DNA from 3 places in the Tardiphaga sp. OK246 genome. Region 1 is predicted to be linked to each of the others. Evidence: predicted binding sites of a transcription regulator. Region 1 holds the regulator's gene; each other region holds the start of a gene.
The links. Region 1 encodes PhoB, which activates phosphate uptake and scavenging genes when phosphate is short. Its sites were predicted from a motif close to TGTCATNNANCTGTCAT; they were not measured.

Region 2: the regulator PhoB is predicted to act here: its motif matches at 2,705-2,721, upstream of CHC01_RS19390 (YdcH family protein).
Region 3: the regulator PhoB is predicted to act here: its motif matches at 4,094-4,110, upstream of phnC (phosphonate ABC transporter ATP-binding protein).

The regions. Positions count from the first base shown of each region.
Region 1 covers NZ_FZOX01000005.1:434,719-440,540, forward strand. Annotated here, with positions in the region: gene pstC (phosphate ABC transporter permease subunit PstC) at 1-275, shown strand, start outside; gene pstA (phosphate ABC transporter permease PstA) at 277-1,122, shown strand; gene pstB (phosphate ABC transporter ATP-binding protein PstB) at 1,119-1,946, shown strand; gene phoU (phosphate signaling complex protein PhoU) at 1,975-2,688, shown strand; gene phoB (phosphate regulon transcriptional regulator PhoB) at 2,781-3,485, shown strand; gene CHC01_RS23460 (GcrA family cell cycle regulator) at 3,589-4,098, opposite strand; gene CHC01_RS23465 (aspartate aminotransferase family protein) at 4,545-5,771, shown strand; gene argF (ornithine carbamoyltransferase) at 5,771-5,822, shown strand, end outside.
Region 2 covers NZ_FZOX01000004.1:208,725-214,546, forward strand. Annotated here, with positions in the region: gene CHC01_RS19365 (5-(carboxyamino)imidazole ribonucleotide synthase) at 1-571, opposite strand, end outside; gene purE (5-(carboxyamino)imidazole ribonucleotide mutase) at 580-1,068, opposite strand; gene CHC01_RS32650 (hypothetical protein) at 1,065-1,244, opposite strand; gene CHC01_RS19375 (hypothetical protein) at 1,276-1,611, shown strand; gene CHC01_RS19380 (hypothetical protein) at 1,638-1,889, opposite strand; gene CHC01_RS19385 (YdcH family protein) at 2,315-2,521, opposite strand; gene CHC01_RS19390 (YdcH family protein) at 2,771-2,956, shown strand; gene CHC01_RS19395 (NAD(P)/FAD-dependent oxidoreductase) at 3,125-4,228, opposite strand; gene CHC01_RS19400 (sensor domain-containing protein) at 4,419-5,822, shown strand, end outside.
Region 3 covers NZ_FZOX01000001.1:423,365-429,186, forward strand. Annotated here, with positions in the region: gene CHC01_RS02050 (glutathione binding-like protein) at 1-298, shown strand, start outside; gene phnE (phosphonate ABC transporter, permease protein PhnE) at 299-1,147, opposite strand; gene phnE (phosphonate ABC transporter, permease protein PhnE) at 1,144-2,028, opposite strand; gene phnD (phosphonate ABC transporter substrate-binding protein) at 2,109-3,047, opposite strand; gene phnC (phosphonate ABC transporter ATP-binding protein) at 3,161-3,970, opposite strand; gene CHC01_RS02075 (LbetaH domain-containing protein) at 4,215-4,865, shown strand; gene CHC01_RS02080 (alpha-D-ribose 1-methylphosphonate 5-triphosphate diphosphatase) at 4,862-5,822, shown strand, end outside.

The DNA of each region.
Region 1 (5,822 bases):
GTGTGATCGGTGGCGTCATGCTGGCGCTCGGCCGTGCGCTCGGTGAAACGATGGCGGTGACCTTCATCATCGGCAACTCGTTCCGGATCACAGGCTCGATCTTTGGCCCGGGCACCACGATTTCGGCAGCGATCGCCAGCGAGTTCGCGGAGAGCGACGGTCTGCATCAATCGGGTCTGATCCTGCTCGGTCTCCTGCTGTTCGTGCTGACATTCTTCGTGCTCTCGGCAGCGCGTCTGATGCTGCTGCGTCTGGAAAAGAAGGCGGGCAACTAATATGAACCCGATTTACGCATCACGCCGCCGCAACGACATGATCATCCGTGGGCTCTGCATGGGTGCCGCTCTCTTTGGCGTCACCTGGCTCGCGCTGATCCTGTTCACGCTGTTCTACAACGGTATCGCCGGCATCAGCCTGCAGATCTTCACCCAGAACACGCCGCCGCCCGGCTCCATGGAAGGCGGCCTGCTCAATGCCATCGTCGGTTCGATCATCATGACCGTCATCGGCGTCGGCATCGGCGCGCCGCTCGGCCTGTTTGCAGGCACCTATCTCGCGGAATACGGCAAGCACGACAAACTCACCTCGGTGATCCGCTTCATCAACGACGTGTTGCTGTCGGCCCCGTCCATCATCATCGGCCTGTTCGTTTATGGTGCGGTGGTGGTTCCGATGGGCGGCTTCTCGGCTCTCGCCGGTTCGCTTGCGCTCGCCGTGATCGTGATCCCCGTCGTGGTTCGCACCACTGAAGATATGCTTGGTCTCGTGCCGAACCCGCTGCGCGAAGCGGCCTCGGCGCTCGGCCTGCCGCGCTCCCTGGTCATCAAGCGGATCGCCTATCGTGCAGCCCGCGCCGGTCTCATCACCGGCGTGCTGCTGGCGACCGCGCGTGTCGCCGGTGAAACGGCGCCGCTGCTGTTCACCGCGCTGAGCAACCAGTTCTTCAGCCTCGATCTCACCAAGACGATGGCCAACCTGCCGGTGACCATCAACAACTTCGTGCAGAGCCCATACGAGTACTGGAAGCAGCTCGCCTGGAGCGGTGCCCTGATCATCACCTTGACCGTACTTGCCCTTAACATTGGCGCGCGCATTCTCGGCGCCGAGAGGACAGCAAAATGAGTGAGCTTTCTGTGTCGTCTGGCGTTCCTTCCGTTTCGATGCCGCCGCCGTCGGCCCTGCAGGGCGAGACCCGTCCCAAGGTCACCGTGCGCGACCTGAACTTCTACTATGGCGAACACCACGCCCTGAAGAAGATCAACCTGACGCTGATGGCGAACCGCGTGACTGCGTTCATCGGCCCGTCGGGCTGCGGCAAGTCCACGCTGCTGCGCATCTTCAACCGCATGTATGACCTGTATCCCGGCCAGCGCGCCGAGGGTCAGCTCATGCTCGACAACCAGAACATTCTGGATCCGAAGCTGGATCTCAACCTGCTGCGCGCCCGCGTCGGCATGGTGTTCCAGAAGCCGACTCCGTTCCCGATGACGATTTACGAAAACATCGCCTTCGGTATCCGCCTCTACGAAAAGATCTCCAAGTCGGAGATGGACATCCGCGTCGAGAGGGCGCTGCGCGGCGGTGCACTCTGGAACGAAGTCAAGGACAAGCTCAATGCGTCGGGCCTCAGCCTGTCGGGCGGTCAGCAGCAGCGCCTTTGCATCGCGCGCACCATCGCGGTGCGGCCGGAAGTGATCCTGTTCGACGAGCCGTGCTCGGCGCTGGATCCGATCTCGACCGCGAAGATCGAGGAACTGATCGACGAGTTGAAGGATCAGTACACGATCGCGATCGTGACCCATAACATGCAGCAAGCCGCCCGCGTCTCCGACAGCACGGCTTTCATGTATCTCGGCGAGTTGATCGAGTTCGATCAGACCAACAAGATCTTCACGTCGCCGACCGACCGCCGTACCCAGGATTACATCACCGGCCGCTTCGGCTGACGCGACATATTCGCGGGAGGAATTTGAGATGGCTTTTGAACACACCACCAAGGCTTTCGACGACGATCTGCAGGAGCTGACCCGTCTCGTCGCCGAGATGGGTGGCCTCGCGGAGCGGCAGATCGTCGAATCCGTCGACGCGCTGATCCGCCGGGACGTCGCACTTGGCGCCCGCGTCGTCGCCACCGACTCCGAGATCGACCAGTTGCAGCGCACGATCGAAGAGCGCGCCGTGCTGACCATCGCCAAGCGCCAGCCGATGGCTGTCGATTTGCGCGAGATTGTCGGCGCGTTGCGCGTCGCCACCGATCTGGAACGCATCGGCGATCTCTCCAAGAATATCGGCAAGCGCGTCAATGCACTCGACAGCGACTTCCATCCGCTGAAGCTGATCCGCGGCCTCGAGCATATGACCGACCTCGTGACCACCCAGGTCAAGGCCGTGCTCGACGCCTATGCCGCACACGATCTGCCTGCCGCGATGACGGTGTGGAAGGGCGACGAGGAAATCGACGCGATCTGCACCTCGCTGTTCCGCGAACTCCTGACTTATATGATGGAAGACCCGCGCAACATTTCGTTCTGTATCCACCTGATGTTCTGCGCCAAGAACATCGAGCGGATCGGTGACCATGCCACCAATATTGCGGAAACCGTGTTCTACATGATCGAGGGCCAGCAGATCCTCGACAAGCGCCCGAAGGGCGACATGACCACATTCGCGAATACGCCGACGGTCTGAAGCATGATCAGGAAAAGTGGAAGCCAGTCTTCCGCAAGGATCATGATTTAAAGACTTGTCGGACGTCACTGAGGGTATTGATCAAGATGGCTGTGAATGCACGCATTCTGGTTGTGGAAGATGAAGAGGCGCTAACGACGCTGCTTCGCTACAACCTCGACGCCGAAGGCTATGATGTTGAAACCGTCGCTCGCGGCGACGATGCCGACACCCGCTTGAAGGAGCGGGTGCCGGATCTCGTGGTGCTCGACTGGATGCTGCCGGGCCTGTCCGGCATCGAGCTGTGCCGCCGCTTGCGCGCACGGCCCGAAACCAAGGCATTGCCGATCATCATGCTGACGGCGCGGGGCGAAGAGAGCGAGCGCGTTCGCGGTCTCGCCACCGGTGCCGACGACTACATCGTCAAGCCGTTCTCCGTGCCGGAGCTCCTGGCGCGCGTGAAGGGCCTGCTCCGTCGTGCAGCTCCCGAGCGTCTCGCCACCGTCTTGGCGTTTGGCGACATCGAACTCGACCGCGACAAGCGCCGCGTCGTGCGCTCAAGCCGTCCGATCGATCTCGGTCCGACCGAATATCGCCTGCTGGAGTTCTTCCTGGAACATCCGGGCCGCGTGTTCAGCCGCGAGCAGTTGCTCGACAGCGTCTGGGGCCGCGACATCTATATCGACGAGCGCACCGTCGACGTGCATATCGGCCGCCTGCGCAAGCTGCTCAATCCCGCTGGCGAGCCCGATCCGATCCGCACCGTGCGCGGTGCCGGCTATGCGCTGGATGACCGCTTCGACAAGGCGGCGGAGTAGGTATCTTCCTTCTCCCCGCAAGCGGGGCGAGGTTAGAAGCCCGCAAACAAAAAATGCCCGGCTCATCACCGGGCATTTTCATTTGGTTTAGATGCTTTCCAGCTCAGCGCGTCGGCTTCGGGACTGCGCGGCGGCGGTCGCTGGCCGGCTGATAGGCGATGCGCGAGTGATGTGCGCAATAGGGGGCGCCGGCCAGGGCCTTGCCGCCGCAGAAATAGAAGTCCGCGCTCGACGGATCGCCGATCGGCCAATGGCAGGTGGCTTCGTTGAGTTCGACCAGCGACAGGCGCTGGCTGATCGGAACGATGTTGTCATAGGCGATCGGGTCGGGCTCGGCCTCGATCTCGTAATTATGGGCCAGGGCGGTATTGCCGCGTGCCATCGGGCGGGCGACACGTACCATCTGCTGTGCCGGGCGCGCCTTGCGCTGCCGCGGAGCTGCCGAGGAGGGGCTCTTGGCACGGCCGGACAGGCCAAGGCGGTGCACCTTGCCGATCACGGCGTTGCGGGTCACGTTACCGAGTTCCGCAGCGATCTGGCTGGCGGAAAGGCCGCCTTCCCAGAGTTTCTTCAACTGTTCGACGCGATCGTCGGTCCATGTCATTACCGTCATCGCCGTTTTCCCTTCGTGAGCGCCGGCCTGACCGGGCAGCGCTGCGAGTTGAGACTTCAAAAATCCCTGCGGTCAGAATCCTTTAGCGCTCACCGGGCGCGAATTTCGCGTCCGGCTGTTACGCCGCACTGGATGTGTCAAAAGGATCTACCGCCGCACGAGATGTCGTATCCGACGAGGCAAAAGCTACAATATGCCGTGACTCGCGCGCAAGAGTCGGGCATGCCGCGTCCACATGCTTCTGCAAATAAAGCTGCAAAATCGGCTTTTTCTGCGACTCCGTGTGACTCGAAAGCCGCAGTGCGCGGTTGACAGTCTTCACAGCACACATAGAATAATGCCCACGTGCCGCCCGAGAAGGGCGGCACGTTTCGTTTCTAGGGTCCGTTGTTCGATTTCGCACAGTTGTCATCGACGCGGCCGCAGTCTTTTCGATCGGATCGGTTATGACCAGCAACGCAACGTCTTCGCCCCTCTCTCAGGCTCACTTGCTGCCTGTTTTCGCGCGTGCGGATGTCGCTTTCGAGCGCGGTGAAGGCGCGTGGCTGATTGGAACCGATGGTGAGCGCTATCTCGATTTCACCAGCGGCGTTGCCGTGAACGCACTTGGCCATGCGCATCCACATATGGTCGCCGCATTGCAGGAGCAGGCCACCAAGCTCTGGCACATGTCGAACCTGTTCAAGAGCCCGGACGGCGAGCGCCTCGCGGCCCGGCTGTGCGAACAAAGCTTTGCCGATTTCGTGTTCTTCGCCAATTCGGGTGCGGAAGCGATGGAATGCGCGATCAAGGTGACCCGCCACTATCATTTCTCCAAGGGCCATCCCGAGCGCACGCGCATTATCACCTTTGAAGGCGCGTTCCATGGCCGCACCCTCGGCACGCTCGCGGCGACCGGCGCTGCCAAATATCTCGAAGGCTACGGCACGCCGCTCGACGGCTTCGATCAGTTGCCGCTCGGCGATATCGAAGCGGTGAAGAAGGCGATCGGCCCGAACATCGCCGGCATTCTCATCGAGCCGCTGCAGGGTGAGGGCGGCGTGCGTGCGCCGAGCAACGCGTTCTTCGGCGCGCTGCGCGAACTCTGCGACAAGAACGGCATCCTGCTGATCTTCGACGAAGTGCAGACCGGTATGGGCCGCACCGGCGAGTTGTTCGCCTATCAGCGCATTGGTGTGACGCCCGACGTGATGTCGCTGGCCAAGGCGCTTGGCGGCGGCTTCCCGATCGGCGCGTGTCTCGTCACGGCGGAAGCGGCCGAAGGCATGGCGCCCGGCTCGCACGGCTCGACCTTCGGTGGCAATCCGCTGGCGGTCGCTGCCGCGAATTCCGTGCTCGATATCATGCTGAAGCCCGGTTTCTTCGACCATGTGAAGAAGATGTCGCTGCTGCTCAAACAGAAACTCGCGGGCGTGGTCGACGGCCACCCTGATGTGCTCAGCGAAGTGCGCGGCGAAGGTCTGCTGATCGGCCTCAAGGCTGTCGTGCCGGCTGGTGATCTCGTGGCCGCATTGCGTGACGCGAAGCTGCTGACCGTCGGCGCCGGCGATAATGTCGTGCGCTTCCTGCCGCCGCTAATCGTCAGCGAGTCCGAGATCGAGCAGGCCGTGCAGCGGCTGGAACAGGCCTGCGTGGCCCTCGGTTCATCTGCCAAGACGCAGGGAGCCGCGTGATGAGCAAGTCACCGCGGCACTTTCTTGATCTCACGGCCGTGCCGGCCAGTG
Region 2 (5,822 bases), on a different contig from region 1:
CCTCGCGTTCGAACGGCACGAAGGCTTCAAGGATCGCGGAATTGGTGCCGAGATCCTTCCAGACCTGATCGAGATCGTCACCCTCGCGGATGATTGCCTGGCCCTTGCCGTCATAACCGAAGCGACGCGTCTTGATGACAGCTGGCAGACCGATCTTCTTGACCGCTGCATGAAGCTCGCCAGCGTTCGCAACGCCTGCGTAACCCGCCGTGCCGATACCCAGTGACGTTACAAAATCCTTCTCGGCCAGGCGGTCCTGCGTAGTCTGCAGGATTGTCTGTGCGGGCAGAACCGGGCGCCGCGCGTCGAGGATCATCGCGGTGGCGGCCGGCACGTTCTCGAATTCGTAGGTGATGACGTCGCAATCACTGGCGAACAGTTCGAGCGCCTCGACATCCGCATATTCAGCGCATGTCGCGTTCTGCACGACATCGAAAGCCGGCGAATCCGGATCCGGTGAAAAAACCTGACAGCGGAGGCCGAGGCGCGCTGCGGACATCGCCAACATGCGACCGAGCTGGCCGCCACCGAGAATGCCGATCGTATCGCCCGGCTTGAGAACCTTCGTCACCACAGCGCTCACGCCGCACCTTCCGGCTTTTCAGCCACGGCATCGGTCTGCGCCTTGCGCCAGGCGGCGAGCTTTGTCGCCAGTGCTGTATCGTGCAGCGCCAGCACGCTCGCTGCGAGCAGTGCCGCATTGATCGCGCCGGGTTTGCCGATGGCCAGCGTGCCGACGGGCACGCCGCCCGGCATCTGTACGATCGAATAAAGCGAGTCGACGCCGGATAGCGCCTTGGATTCCACGGGCACGCCGAATACCGGGAGTTCCGTCAGCGCCGCGGCCATGCCGGGCAAATGCGCAGCGCCGCCGGCACCGGCGATGATGATCTGGAAGCCCGCCGCCTTGGCGCCCTTGGCGAATGCGACCAGCCGGTCCGGCGTACGGTGGGCCGAGACGATGCGCGCCTCATGGGATACGCCGAGCGCGGTCAGCGTTTCGGCGGCGTGGCGCATGGTTTCCCAGTCCGACTGGCTTCCCATAATAATGGCGACGGGCGCGGTCATTCCGTATTTTCTTTCGCGAATCCAGAAAGATAGGCTGGAAATACAATGTCGTCCCCTTGCGTGGCAAGGAGCGTGGCAAACATGATCTCGTCTTGGTGAAGACTGGCAAGCCTTGTAACAAATCCCATGCAAAAGAAAACCCGAACGCCTGCTGCAAAGTCGGTCAAACGTTCCATGAAGCCGGCAGTTCGGGGTTCCAAAGCGTTGGTGTCGCTGCCGAAAAGCCGCGCGTCGGCGGCAGCGCTCACGATTCGGCGGCTGGAAGCGCAACTCACACAGGCCGAGGCGAAGATTGCCGAATTGCGAGCTTCGGCGGAAACCGACTTCCTGCTCGACATTCTCAACCGCCGTGGATTTGCCCGCGAGCTGACCCGCGCCGTGGCGATCGACCAGCTCACTTTCGTCTTCCGCGACATCAACGTATCGGCTGGCGCCTCTGCAGGCGTCGCACTGCTGGGTCCCGATGTCGATGGCGAAGCCGCGTTGGTTCAGGCCGACAGGGCGATGTATGTGCGCAAGACCGCGCGACGCGCGAAAGTGTAGTTAGTCGATTGTCGGCGTTGGCGCCCTTACAGCGCGCTGAGGTCGTTTGGCACTTCGCCAAAGGCGCGGATCACCTGGGCGTCGCCGAACTCGCCGATCATCGGATCGCCGGTACGGCTGAAGGCCAGTGCGCCGATCGAACCTGGCGCACGGGACAATAGTTCGGCGCGGCGGATGGCGCCGGATGCGCTCTGACATTCCTCGGCGGCACCGGCGGCCGGCGAACCAGAGTCGTCGTGTAGGAAGGGCAGTGCGACATAATAGGTGATATCGGCCATGGTGCCCTCACGAGTCGATTGATCTCGGCACGAGAATGTTCTTATTTTGTTCTTATTGTCAAGTTTCGACAGCGCCTCGTTTGCAGTCGCCCCATTCCGCTCCTGTCAGGCCGCAATAGCTGGCTTGCGCGTTGCGAGCGTCACGTCGGCCAGCGCGAGCGCCATGGCGATCAATTCGCGGAGCCCAGCAGTTTTCACCACGCCACAATGCGATGCTGGCCAGAATTAAGTCTGGCTGTCGTGCCTACGATGCCGCGCGAAAAGAGCGGCGGCCGTCGCGAAGCAAGGTTTTGACGACGGGCGAGTTCAACGCCCAGCCTGCTGCATTCACCGCGAGTTAAAGAAAGCCGATCCATCGATCATCGCGCGTTGAGTTCGCAGTCCTGGCCGTTCTTCAACCCACAGCCACAGCGCGACGCGTTGTCTCAGGCAATAATATCCGGGGTGATCTGGTCTTCGATAAAGGAGATCCGGTCTTTCAGCTGAAGCTTCCTCTTCTTCAACCGTTGCAGTCGCAAAAGATCGGGTGCCGGTGAATGTTGCAAGGCATCGATAGCGGCGTCGAGGTCGCGATGTTCCTGCTGCAATCGGGCGAGTTCTAACGGGAGTTCGCGATCTTCGTCGTCGTTCATGTTTCTAGCTGACTGGATTCGCAAGTCATTTGCGAGGAATTTCTAGGATGACTATCGCCGGTGCAGGCGCACCACGCAAGCCGTCCGGTTCCATGTTTTTGCGGCGCGATCAGGTCACGATTCGTTTCACACGATACCTGAAACTCAAAATACACTTTTCAATACCTATCGACAGATGTCCACTGTCATGTAGAATTCATCGTCCAACCGAACGTATCCTGAGGTTCAATCCTACCGAGGAGTTTTCGAATGGCACTACAGGCGCATCTCGTCGAACTGGAACGCAAGCACAAAGTTCTCGAAAGCGAATTGCACGAAGCGCTCGTGCACCTGTCTACCGACGATCTCCGCATCGTCGAACTCAAGCGTCGAAAACTGATGGTCAGGGACGAAATCCAGCGTCTCAAAAACGGGGCCAGCGAAACGGTGCACTGATCAACGGCTGCACTGATCAGCGAACGATAAATCACAGCATCGACATCGTCGTCTACGTCACTGCTTTCGCGTAGGTGCGATGACGTCTTCCCCTCATCCCGCGATAGGTTTGCGACGAAGCTCCAGTATTCGGTTGGCCTGGATCGCTTCGCCTGCAACCTTTCGCGTTCAATGTCCCGCCATCTCAGCCACGTAGTCCGCGATGGCCAGCGATGATGTCAGCCCCGGTGACTCGATGCCGAACAGGTTGATAAGGCCCGGCACGCCATGGGTCTGGGCACCCTGGATCATGAAATCCTGCACCGCGACTGCGGGCGGCACGATCTTCGGCCGCATTCCTGAATAGCTTGGCATTAATGCGCCGTCCGGCAGACTTGGCCAGTAGCGCCTGATAGCCGGATAGAACCTCTCTCCGCGTGCCGGATCGACCGTGTAGTCGATGTGATCCACCCACTCGACGTCAGGGCCGAAACGCGCCTGGCCGGCCAGATCGAGCGTCAGATGCACCCCGAGGCCGCCCGGTTCCGGCACGGGATAGATCAGCCGCGAGAACGGTGCTTTCGCATTGCAGCTGAAATAACAGCCTTTCGCCAGATAAGCGGGCGGTATCAGGTCGAGCGGCATGCCGTCGAGCATGCGGGCGATCGCGGTTGCGGACAGGCCTGCGGAATTGATCAGCATGTCGCAGGCTAGTGTCATCGGAGCTTCGCCGCCGACATCCAGTTCGAAACCGTCGGCGGTGACCCGGCCACGTTCCAGGGGAGCGAGGAATGCGAAGGCCGCGCCCGCGGCTTCCGCTTCACCGCGCAGCGACAACATGTAGCTGTGGCTGTCGACGATCCCCGTGGAGGGGGACAACAGCGCGGCTTCGCAAGCCAATGCCGGCTCCAGCGCCCGTGCCTCTGTCCCGGATAATTGCTCGAGATCAGCGACGCCATTGGCTTCGGCATGCGCTTTGATCGACGCCAGTTTGGCGATCTCCTCCGGACGTGTGGCGACGATCAGTTTCCCGGAGTTGCGATGTGGGATGCCGCGATCGCGGCAATAATCATAGAGCGCCTGTTTTCCAGCGACGCAGAGCCGTGCCATCAGGCTTCCGGCCGGATAATAGATGCCGGCATGGATGACCTCGCTGTTGCGCGACGAGGTCACGGTACCGATCGCGTCCGTGGCCTCCAGCACGATGACCTCGCGTCCCGCTTCCGCCAGTCGCCGGGCGATCGCAAGACCCACGACGCCGGCGCCCACCACCACGCATTCAACCTTGTCCATGTCGCGTCCGATAGTTTGCTGCGCCGGTCAGCTGCGGTTCGACCTTGCGCATGTGGCGCATTAGTAAAACATTAAGCATCACAGCTAATTACCACCAAATTTCGCCGCATTCTGCAGGTGCGACGATACGCATTTACCTGATCCACATACCTGTAACCAAACACTCACGCTGCGAATACGCGGGTGTGTAATGACTGGCAAGATCGGGCGATCAGACAGCAAGGCGGCAGTGTCCGTCATCGCAGTCGCGTGCCTTCTCGGCAGCATTGCCGGAGCCCACGCAGAATCCCCGGCGGTTCATTATATCAGTGAACTCGACCCGCAAATGATCTGGCAGATCCTCATCGGTGGATTTGTCGCGCTGGCATTTCTCGCCGCCATTGTGCTGTGGGTCGCCTCGGCGCTGCGAAATGTGCGTCGCGAGCAGCAGCGTCGCAATGCGTTTGTCGGTTCTGCCCTCAATCATCTCGGCCAAGGCATCGTGATGCTCGACGACCAGAAGCGGGTCGTGTTTTGCAACGATCGCTATCTTGAGATCTACGACCTGACCCGCGCCGACATCACCAAGGATATTACCGGTCCGGGATTGCGTGAGTTACGCCGCCAGCGTGGCAAGCTCGATCTGACCACCCAGAGCTTCTACGAGCAGACTGTTTCCGCCGGCGAGTACATTGCCGAAATGCCCGGCGGGCAATCCGTTCACGTCAAGTTCAGCCGGCTTCCCAATGGCGGCGCCATTGGCATTCATGAGGACTGCACCGAGCAGCGTTTCCTGCAGCGCGAGCTTGCGACCACCAAGCAATTCCTCGAATCTGTCCTTGATCACGTCCCGATCTGCGTCGCGGCCAAGACCATTGACGATGGCCGCTACATCTTCGCCAACCGGGCTTTCGAGACCTTCTCTCGGCTCTCGCGCGATAAGATCGTCGGCAAGCGACCGGATCAGATATTCTCCGCACAGTCTGCGAAAGCGATTGCCGAAGCCGATGCCCTGGCAGTGGAAACGCGCAGTCAGTGTCGCAGCGAGTTCAATGTGGAGATTGGCTCAGACCTCCGCACGCTGGATAGCAATCGCGTGATTGCCTTTAACGAACGCAATGAGCCGGCATTTCTGATTGCGCTGTTCGAGGATGTGACCGACCGCAAGTCGCTGTCCAAGGAACTGGAGAACGCCAAGAAATTCCTTGAGACCGTGCTCGACAACATTCCTGTGTCGCTGATGGTGCAACAGATCAGCACCGGTCGTTATCTGTTCGCCAACCGCGGCGCAGAGGTCATTTTGGGTCGCAAGCGCGAAGACGCTATCGGTCTGACCGTTCCCGAAATGCTTCGCCCGGAAGAAGCGAAGCTGATCGTCAGCCGGGATCAGGCCGCGATCAGGGGCCGAACACCGATTGCGGAAGAGCATCCGATCAGCACGCGCGACGGATTGCGGCTGTTCCTGACCCGGCGGGTCACAGTGCTCGACGAAGCAGGCGAGCCGCAATATCTGATCAAGACCCACGAAGATGTCACCGACCGCCGCCAGACCGAGGCGCGGATGGCGCATATGGCCTATCACGACGGCCTGACCGATCTGCCGAACCGCCCGGCC
Region 3 (5,822 bases), on a different contig from region 1:
GAAGGCGCCCCCGGAGATGAAGGCCTATGCACTACAAAGCGGGTTGTCGCGGCTGACCTATCTGGAAAACCATCTCACCGGACGCAACTTCCTGCTCGACAGGTTCAGCGTCGCCGACGCCTATCTTGTCACGGTGCTGAACTGGACGATGGTGTTGCCGGAGATCGATCTGAACAACTGGCCGGCGATCAAGGCCTATCACAAGCGCCTGCGCGAGCGGCCGAGCATCGTGCGCGCGGTTGCCGAAGAGTTCGAACTGTTCAAGGCCGAACAGGAGCGCCACAAAGCGGCGGCGTGATCACGCCACCGCGCGGCGGCCGATGATGGCAAAGCGCAGTCGGCTGGAAATCCAGTCGATTGCCGCCACCGCGACCAGGATCATCAGGATCAGAAACGAGACCTTCTGCCATTCCAGCACGCGGATCTGCTCGGCGAGCTGAAGACCGATGCCGCCCGCGCCAACGATACCGATGATGGTGGCGGAGCGGGTGTTGGACTCGATGAAATACAGCACCTGACCGGCAATCACCGGCAGCACCTGCGGCATCAGGCCGAAGCGAATCTCATGCAGCGCGCTGCCACCGGAGGCGCGGATGCCTTCGACCTGTTTCTTGTCGGCAGCCTCAATAGCCTCCGAAAACAATTTGCCGAACGCGCCGAAATCCGAAATCGCGATCGCCAGCACGCCGGCAAACGGGCCGAGACCGACGACATTGATCCAGACCAGTGCCCAGATCAGCGTATCGACACCGCGGATCGAATCCAGAAACCGCCTGACCGGAAAGCGCAGCCAGGCCGACGGAATGACGTTACGCGCGGCCAGCAGGCTGACCGGCAGCGCGAACACCGCGGCCAAAGTCGTGCCCAGCAAGGCGATCGACAGCGTCTCGCCCATCGCCTGCAGATAGGCAGGCAGCGACGAACCGGGATTCGGCGGGATCATCATCATGGTGATCCAGCCGAGTTCGCGCAGGCCGGTCCACATCCGCGCCGGCGAGAAATCGAGTTCATTGAGCCCAAAGATGAACAATGCCAGCGCCGCGACCAGGATGGCGGGCACACCGGCGCGCGACGCCATCGGGCGGTTGAAGACATCGGGATAGCGCCCGCGCAACGCGGGGGTATTGACGTCAGGCTGCCTGCTCATGATCTGGCTTCCTTGCCGAACAGACGGCCGCGCAGCCAGCCGGTGCCGATATCGATGATAAACACGGTAACGATGATCATCAGCAGAATCGCACTGACGTCGGAATAGTAGAACTTTCTGACAGCAACGACGAGTTCCTGGCCGATGCCGCCGGCGCCGACGAAGCCCATCACGGAGGCACCACGCACATTGATCTCGAAGCGCAGCAGCGTGTAGCTCGCAAATCCGGCCGCGACCTGCGGCAGCACCGCAAAGCGCATGCAGTCGATCCAGCCCGCTCCGGTCGAGCGAATTCCTTCCACCGGCTTCATGTCGATATTCTCGACGATCTCGCCATAGAGCTTGCCGAGCGCCCCAACGCAGTGGATCGCAATGGCCAACACGCCGGCCATCGGGCCAAGGCCAAAGGCGATGACGAAGATCAGCGCGAACACGATATCCGGCACGGTCCGGCAGAATTCCATGAAGCGGCGCACGGCAAAGCGCAGCGGCACTGAGGGCGCAGTGTTCTCGGCCGCGAGAAAATTGAGCCCGAAGGCCAGCACAGCACCGATCAGCGTGCCGACATAGCTGATCAGCACGGTCTCGCCGAGCAGCGACAGCCACTTCTTCCAGCCCCAGAACCATTCATTGACGTCGGTCCAGACCCGGGCGCCGGCCTCAAGCGTGAAGATACGATCGAAATAACTGCCGAAATTTCCGATCTTCTCCACAAAAGTCCTGAGATTGACCTCGGCGCCCAGCGCCGCGACGAACAGCGCTGCAAAGCAGGCCGCCACAACGAACAGCGTGCGCAACCGACGACGCGCCACCGCCTTGCGATAGGCGTCGTTCAGCACAGCGAGCTGCGGAGCTGGAAGGATGGAAACGGCGGCGGACATGATGTGCGGGCCTATCTGGGATCAAACACAGAAAAGGAGCCGGACCATTTCTGATCCGGCTCCCTTCAATCGTCTGGCGATCAGGACGCCTTCTTCTTGCGAAGCGCGTCCACGAACTTGATCAGGTCGATGGTCGCGTCCCAATCCTTGGTGGTCGCGGCGTGGAAGCCCTTCTTCTGGCCGTCCGACAGGCGATCAAAAGCCGCCTTGTCCTTGGTCGGTGCATCGACGAAGGCCTTGGCGATGGCGACCTTCAGCTCTTCCGGCAGGTCGGAGCTATAGGCATAGGGGCCGTTGATGATCGGGGCCGACTTGTGAATGATGCGGAAGTCTTCCTTCTTCATCGGCGTGCCGTCGGCATTCTTCAGCATGCCCTTGGTCAGCATCTGCTGCAGCGTCGAGTCGTTGTCGTTGGTCCACTGGTTGGCGGCGACATCCACCGTGCCCTGCGACAGCGCCAGCAGCGCATTTTCGTGGCTGCCGGTGAACACGACCTTGCTGAAATAGGTGTCGGCATCGGAGATGCCCATCTTGTCCAGCTCGAAGCGCGGCACGTTGTTGCCGGAGGTCGAATTCGGATCGACCAGACCGAGGTTCTTGCCCTTCAGATTATCGATGGTCTTGTAAGCGCTGTTCGCCTTGACGAAGAACACCGAGTAATAGCCCGTCGAGCCATCGATGTTGATGTCGTTGGCAAAGGCATCGGTCTTCACGCCGGTGAGGCGGGCGCGCGCGAACGAGGCCGAACCATAGCTGGCCATATGGATGTTGCCGGAGCGCTGGCCTTCGATGACGGCTGCGTAGTCATTGGCGATGCGCAAATTGACCTTCACGCCGAGTTCTTTCGACAGATAGGCGACGAAGGGCGCCCAGCGCTCGGTGACGCCCGAGGCGTTTTCTGCCGGGATGATGGCGAAGGTCAGTTCCGGATACTTGGCCTTGTAATCCTGGGCCGAGGCCGAGGTGGCGGCGAAAGCCAGCGCCGCGGCGCTGAGCAGAATGGAGCGACGGTTGATCATGACAGTCCCTGTTTTGATCTGAGGTGAAACGTTTTTTCTTGGTAGAAGACGCGTCTATCGCGGCGATGGCATCGTTACGATGACGTCACCGCTATAATTTCAACGCACTGCAATCACGCGACGGCAGCAACACCGTATTCGGGAACGCGGACAGGCGTCGGCATATGCGCCGATCCCATCACCTCATCGGCTTCGAGATCGTAGAGTTCACGGGCGATATGCTCGGTGAGCGCGGACGGCGCGCCATCGAACACGACGCGGCCAGCGGACATGCCGATCAGGCGATCGCAATAGGTGCGCGCCAGATCGAGCGAATGCAGGTTGCACATCACGGTGATGCCGAAGTGCTTGTTGATCCGCAGCAGCGCATCCATGACGATGCGGGTGTTGCGCGGATCGAGCGAGGCGATCGGCTCATCCGCGAGAATAATGTCGGGCTGCTGCACCAGTGCACGGGCGATGGCGACACGCTGCTGCTGACCGCCGGAGAGCTGATCGGCGCGTTGCGAAGCATATTGCGCCATGTCGAACTGTTCCAGAGCCGACATCGCCAGCGCACGGTCGTCCTCGGGCCACATCTGGGTCAGCGAGCGCCACTGCGGCATCTCGGCCAGACGGCCCATCAGCACATTGGTCAGCACGTCGAGACGACCGACGAGATTGAACTGCTGGAAGATCATCGCCGAGCGCGCGCGCCACTTGCGCAGATCGCGGCCCTTGAGCGCGGTGACATCCACGCCATCAAATACGATACGGCCTTCGGTCGGCTCGCACAGGCGATTGATCATGCGCAGCATGGTCGACTTGCCGGCACCGGAACGGCCGATCACGCCGACGAATGCGCCCGGCTTGATCTCGAACGACGCATTATCGACGGCAGCCTTGGCGCCGAAACGGCACGTCAGCTTATCCACCACCAGCATGAGGCACTCCAATGACAATAGACATCGCCACCGGTAACGCCCGCGTTTAACAATGATGTGACATGTGCCCTGCGCATACGGGTTATCGTCGTTGCGGGAAAAGGACGCCCGAATTCATGTGAACGTCACGACACCGTCACGAAACCGACCGAAGAGGTGCCCGCGCGCCAGCGCACACTCTAATATATCACCCACCGATTCAATATATCACCCACCGATTCCTCTTCCGTCGCACGAGCGTCACATGGCCGGAAAACAACTCTCGCTCACGCCAGCGGTCGATCCCACCGCGAAACTCGTCGATACCGAGCTCGGCGCCTATACCGAAGTCGGCGCGCGCACGATCCTCAATGAAGTGACGATGGGCGACTATTCATATGTCGTGAATGACGGCCAGATCACCTACACGACGATCGGCAAGTTCTGCTCAATCGCGGCGATGATCCGGATCAATCCCGGCAATCACCCGATGCACCGGGCGACACAGGCGCACTTCACCTATCGCGCCAGTGCCTACTTCCCCGGCGAAAGCGACGACGCCGACTTCTTTGCCTGGCGACGCGAACATCACTGCACCATCGGCCACGATGTGTGGCTCGGCCATGGCGCCATCGTGCTGCCCGGCCGCAATATCGGCACCGGCGCGGTGATCGCCGCCGGGGCCATCGTGACCAAGGACGTCGCCCCCTATACGATCGTCGCCGGCAATCCGGCGCGGCCGGTGCGGCGACGATTTTCGGAAGCCGTGGAAGACGGGCTGATGGACCTCGCCTGGTGGAACTGGGACCACGAGATGCTACGACAGGCGCTACCGGATTTCCGCAAGCTCCCGGTCGAGGATTTCCTGAGCAAGTATAAAGGCGTCAAGGCGCCCAGACAGATGGCAGTGACATGACTGGACTTTTCATCGACGGCGGACGCACTTTGCTCGGCCAGGACATCGCCGAGACTTCGCTGCAGATTGGGGATGGCGTGATTGCGGACATCGGATCGGATGCGCCCCATGGCGTGCTCGGCCTCGATGCCTCCGATCTGCTGGTGCTGCCGGGGATCGTCGATCTGCATGGCGACGCCTTCGAGCGGCAGTTGATGCCGCGCCCCGGCGTCGACTTCCCGGTCGATGTTGCCTTGATTGACAGCGATCGACAGGCCATCGCCAATGGCATCACCACAGTGTTTCATGGCACCACATGGTCCTGGGAGCCGGGCCTGCGCGGCGCGGAGAACGCCCGCAAGCTGCTGGATGCCATCGAGACGCTGCGGCCGAAGCTCGCCTCCGACACCCGCTTCCATCTGCGGCAGGAAACGTTCAATCTCGACGCCGAAGATGAGATCGTCGGCTGGCTGCAGGCCGGCCGCATCGATCTGCTCGCCTTCAACGATCATATGGACATCGCCGGAATCTCGAAGCCGGCGAAGCGCGCGCGGATGGTCGAACGCACCGGCCTCACGAGCGAGGCCTTCGATCAACTGGTCGAACGCGTGCTGTCGCGCACCGATGATGTGCCTGCCTCGATTGCCCGCCTCGCCAAAGCGGCGAACGCTGCCGGCGTGCCGACGCTCTCGCATGATGACGCAACCCCTGCGATGCGCGACGACTTCCGCAAGCTCGGCGTCAATATCGCCGAATTCCCGATCAACGTGGAAACCGCACAAGCCGCCGCCGATGCTGGCGACTTCATCGTGTTCGGCGCGCCCAATGTGGTGCGCGGCGGCAGCCATACCGGCTGGACCAAGGCGTCCGACATGATCGCCAAGGGCCTCTGCTCGGTGCTGGCGTCGGACTATTACTATCCCGCGCAATTGCTGGCCGCGTTCCGGCTGCTCCATGATGGCATTCTGTCGCTGCCGC